One region of the Nocardioides sp. NBC_00850 genome, then DNA from elsewhere that is predicted to be linked to it. Evidence: riboswitches for the same ligand, from Rfam matches in the RefSeq annotation. Region 1 holds a riboswitch; the other holds the start of a gene.
The links. A riboswitch is a leader RNA that binds a small molecule or an ion and turns the genes downstream of it on or off. The one in region 1 is predicted to bind S-adenosylmethionine.
Positions count from the first base shown of each region.

Region 1 (2,385 bases):
GCCGGGTTGCCGATGGCCAGCGACTTGGCGATCGTGTCGGGCTTGACCGGACGGATGGCGTCGACACCGGCCTTGAACGCGGTCGCGACCGGGTTGCAGCCGGTGGCCTGGGCACCGAAGATCCGGTAGGGCTTCTCCTCGACCAGACCGAGCTTGATCAGCTCCTTGAACGCCTTGTCGACCTTGGTCAGCTGGGATCCGGAGGCCACCGGGATGACGATCTGGTCGGGCAGGCGCCAGCCGAGCTGCTCGGCGATCTCGAAGCCGAGCGTCTTGGAGCCCTCGGCGTAGAAGGGACGTACGTTGACGTTCACGAACGCCCAGCCCTCCTCCTCGGCGGCGATCTCCTGAGCGAGCTTGTTGACGTCGTCGTAGTTGCCGTCGACGGCGATCAGGTTGTCGGTGAAGACGGCGGAGTTGACCTGCTTGGGCTGCTCGAGGTTGCTCGGGATGAAGACCGCGGTCGGGATCCCGGCGCGTGCGCCAGCCGCCGCCACCGCGTTGGCCAGGTTGCCGGTGCTCGGGCAGGCGAAGACCTTGGCGTCGAGCTCGCGAGCGGCGCTCAGAGCACAGGCGACCACGCGGTCCTTGAAGGAGTTGGTCGGGTTGGTCGAGTCGTCCTTCACCCAGATCTTCTCGATGCCGAGCTCCTTGGCGAGGTTCTTCGCCTCCAGGAGCCGGGTGAAGCCGGGCTCGGTGTTGGGGCTCTGCTCGATGTCGTCGGGCACCGGCAGCAGCGCCTTGTAGCGCCAGATGTTGCGGGGTCCGGCCTCGATCTCCTCGCGGGTCACGGCCGGGAAGTCATAGGCCACCTCGAGTGGCCCGAAACACTCCGGACAGGCGTAATGCGGTCCGAGCTCGATCTGGTGCCCACACTCCCGGCACGACAGCGCCGAGGCGTTGCCGAACGCGCCCTCGCGCAGGCCCTTCGTCTCCGTGGTCGCAGCGCTCATGAGAAACCTCCTCCTCATCTTCCCCGATCACGTCTCTCGCGCCGGGCCGGAATTAGCACCTGCTCCACGCCCTACCCGATGGCCGGGAGGAGGCTCGTGGTCGGTTGCCGGGACTTCACTGGGCCGTTCCCTCAGTCCCTCTCGATGAGCAGTAGCGATCGTACGGCAGGTATCCGCTGCCAAACACACCCGGGTTCCATTCCGCGGACCAGTCGTCCACTATTTGGACAATCGGGGTTCAGCGAGCGCGGAGGCGGCGCAACATCCGGGCGTCGTCGAAGCCCACCGCACGGGCGGCCGACTCCATGGTGGTGCCCGCGGCCAGCAGATGGTCGGCCCGCTCGCGGCGAAGAGCCTGTTGGTAGCGGAGCGGGGTGAGGCCGGTCGCACCTACGAAGGCGCGGGTCAGGGTGCGTTCACTCACCCCCGCGCCGTCCGCCAGCGCGGAGAGCGGAAGCGGCTCGGCGAACCGGGCGTCGATGACGTCCTGCACGTGGTGGACGGTGTCGTCGAGATGGTTCCGATGGCGCAGCAGGACGCTCTCCTGCGGCTGGTCGCCGTTGCGCCGCGCGTAGACGACCATGTCGCGGGCCACTCGAGCCGCCAGCGCCGGTCCGTGGCGCACCGCGAGCAGGTGCAGGCTCAGGTCGATGCCGCTGGCGATGCCTGCTGACGTCACGATCCGGTCATCGCTGGTGAAGAGCACGTCGCGCACCACCCGGGCTTTCGGGTAGCGCCGGGACAGCGCGTCCTGGAGATCGTGATGGGTGGTGCAGCGACGCCCGTCGAGGAGGCCCGCCTGCCCGAGGGCGTCGGCGCCGGCGCAGACGCTGGCCACCTCGCCCCCGGCCGCATGATGGGCACGCAGCCGCTCGGCGGTCTCGCGGGTGAGCCGAGGGCCGGCGACGAGGTCGTACGCCGCTCGCCAGCCCGGCACGACGAGCAGATCACCGGGATCGAGATCGGGCCATTCCCCGGTGACGGCCAGCGGCAGTCCCTGCGCGGAGAGCACCTCCCCCGGCTCGGCGCCCGCGACGTACGCGAGGTCGTAGGGGTGTCCCAGGCTGCCCGCGGTGTGGAACGCCTGTGCCGGCCCGGCGAGGTCGAGCAGATGTACGCCGGGCAGCAGCACGAACACGACGGCGCTCATGCCGCAGATGCTGCCACAGCCTCCAGATCGTCGATCGTCGCGATCTCGGCGAACCGGCCGCTGAGCACGAGTTTCGTACGCTCCACGACCTCCTCGGCCGACAGCCCGCCCAGCGGCTCGGTGGTGACCGCGTCGGCGACGTAGGTGACCCGGTAGCCGAGGTCGGACCCGACCCGCGCGGTGGTCTCGACGCACTGCTCGGCGCGGATCCCGCACACCACGAGCTCGGTGATCCCGCGCTCGGTCAGCACCTGCTGCAGGTTGGTCGTGGTGAAGGCGTTG
Region 1 is NZ_CP108845.1:1,753,586-1,755,970, reverse strand. Features, by position in the region: gene thrC (threonine synthase) at 1-953, opposite strand, end outside; SAM riboswitch class I at 965-1,104, opposite strand; gene OH802_RS08595 (GlxA family transcriptional regulator) at 1,192-2,103, opposite strand; gene OH802_RS08590 (isochorismatase family protein) at 2,100-2,385, opposite strand, start outside.

Region 2 (2,385 bases), 850 kb from region 1:
GGCCCGACGAGCGGGCGCGGGTCCTCGGCGAGCGTCCAGGCCCCGTCCACGAGGACGTAGTCGCCCCGGACGTCACCCGCGAGAAGAGCACGTACGCCGGCCACCAGCCGGTCCACGTCGGCGACCGAGGTGCCGATCCCGATGCTCGCGCGGACCGCGCCGCCGGTGAGCCCGAGGCGCTTGAGGAGCGGCTGGGCGCAGAACCGGCCGTCGCGTACGCCCAGGCCGTGCTCGGCGGAGAGGTAGGCGGCTACGCGACCGGGCTCGATGCCGTCGACCGTGAACGTCACCACGCCGACGGGCTCCTCGGAGTCGGGCCACAAGCGCAGCACATCGACCCCCTCCAGCGCGGACAGGCCGGCCACGAGGCGCCCCCTCAGTGACGCCTCGTGGCGGTCCAGCTCGGCGGGCTCGAGGCCGCCGAGAGTCGTACAGGCAGCGGCCAGCGCCGCGGCGCCGATGACGTTGGGCGAGCCGCCCTCGTGACGCGCGGGGGCAGGCTGCCACGTCGTCTCCCCCACCTCGACGTCATCGACGGCCCCTCCCCCGGCGAGGTAGGGGGTGCCGACGTCGAGCCAGTCGCGGCGCCCGACCAGGGCGCCGGCGCCGTAGGGGGCGTAGAGCTTGTGGCCGGAGAGAGCGACGTAGTCGGCGCCGGTAGCGGCCAGCGAGAAGTGGCGGTGGGCGAGCAGCTGGGCGCCGTCGACGAGGACCCGGGCGCCGTGGGCGTGGGCCAGCGTGACGATCTCGGCGACCGGCAGCGCCTCGCCGGTGACGTTGGAGGCACCGGTGACCGCGACCAGGGCGAAGCTGTTCCAGGCCAGCTCGCCGGCGAGGGCGTCGATGGTCCCGGCGAGGGTGTCCCGGCCGGCGACCACGGTCACGCCGGCCTCGACGCGGCGCCACGGAAGCAGGTTGGCGTGGTGCTCGATGTCGAGGACGAGCACCCGGCCGGGTACGCAGCCGGCCAGCAGGTTCACCGAGTCGGTGGTGTTGCGGGTGATGACGGTGACGTCGTCCGCGCGGGCGCCGACATAGGCGCCGATCGTCGCCCGCGACTCCTCGTAGAGGGCGGTCGAGACCTGGGACAGGTAGCCGGCGCCACGATGCACCGAGGCGTACCAGGGCAGGACCTCGGCCACCCGGTCGGCCACGCTCTGCAGCGCCGGCGCCGACGCGGCGACATCGAGGTTGGCGTACGTCGTGGTCGTTCCGTCCAGCAGCGGGACCTGTGTGTTCGAGCCGACGAGCGGAAGCAGGGACATGGGGCACCCTTCGGGTCATGGCTCCCCAGGGCTGCCCGGCGAAGCACGCGCTTGCCCGCGCCACCTCGGCGAGGGCCTGGTCGTCACCCGGAGCACCCCACCGCGTGGGAGGGTTGCCCGCCAGCAAGCCGGGGCTTCGCGCTGGCAGTCGTGACCTTCGCCGATGATGGTGCCGGAGACCGCGGGTGCCCGCAAGGCGTGCGTCTCGAAACATGGACGCTCGTCCTACATATTGGACACGCCTCTAGGTGGTCGAAACGGCGCGAACCGGCAGGATCAGCGCCGAAGGATGCTCTGGATCGTGGTGGATCGTCTGGTCGGCAGCCAGGAGCGTCGTGGCGGTGGCGAGCGGCTCTCCGGTCCCGGGATTACGGGCGTAGCGCGGGAAGGCACCACTGGAGACCTGCGCGCGGATCTGGTGGCCGCGCCTGAACACGTGCGCCGTGGGCCAGAGGCGCACCACCGCACGGGTGGGTTCGTCGGCGCCCGTCAGACTGGTGAGCCCATCGCAGACGTTATGGGATCGGCCCTCTTCGTCGACATCGCAGAGCCGGACGAAGACATCGGCGTACGCCAGGCTCGACTGGAACCAGATCTCGGCACTTACCTCGCCGACGACCTCGACGTCCTCGTCGAGCACGGTTGTGGTGTAGGTGAGCACGTCGGCCCGAGCCTCCACGGCGCCGTTGTCGACGCGGCCGCCGTGGCTGATGCTGATGCCCCCGGCCGCCGGGGTCGGATCGGCCGGGTCGTAGTGATAGCGGTCGGGATCCGAATCGCGCGGGACGCTGACCGACAGTCCGCCATCACCCTGGAGGTGGAAACGCTGCGGCTCATAGCCCTTCGGCGGCCAGGATTCGAAGTCGCGCCAGGCGTCCTCACCCATCACGAACAGCCGCACCGGTGCCCGCTCGGCCGGCTCCTCGCCGCGCGCGTACGCCAAGCCGAAGTCGACCGCTTCGGCCACGCCAGGAATCGTGGTGTCCGTGTGAGTCCAGGGCCCGACCGTGAGCCGGGCGGGCTTGCCGGCGTCCTGAAGAATCGCGAAGTCCCGCAGCTGACCGGGCAAGAAGATGTCGTACCAGCCCCCGATGGAGCTGACCGGGACGCTCGCGCCGGC
Region 2 is NZ_CP108845.1:2,601,595-2,603,979, reverse strand. Features, by position in the region: gene OH802_RS12740 (aminotransferase class V-fold PLP-dependent enzyme) at 1-1,265, opposite strand, end outside; SAM riboswitch class IV at 1,308-1,421, opposite strand; gene OH802_RS12735 (CocE/NonD family hydrolase) at 1,510-2,385, opposite strand, start outside.
Region 2: it holds a riboswitch for S-adenosylmethionine, as region 1 does, so the genes downstream of both, OH802_RS12740 (aminotransferase class V-fold PLP-dependent enzyme) here and thrC (threonine synthase) in region 1, are expected to answer to the same signal.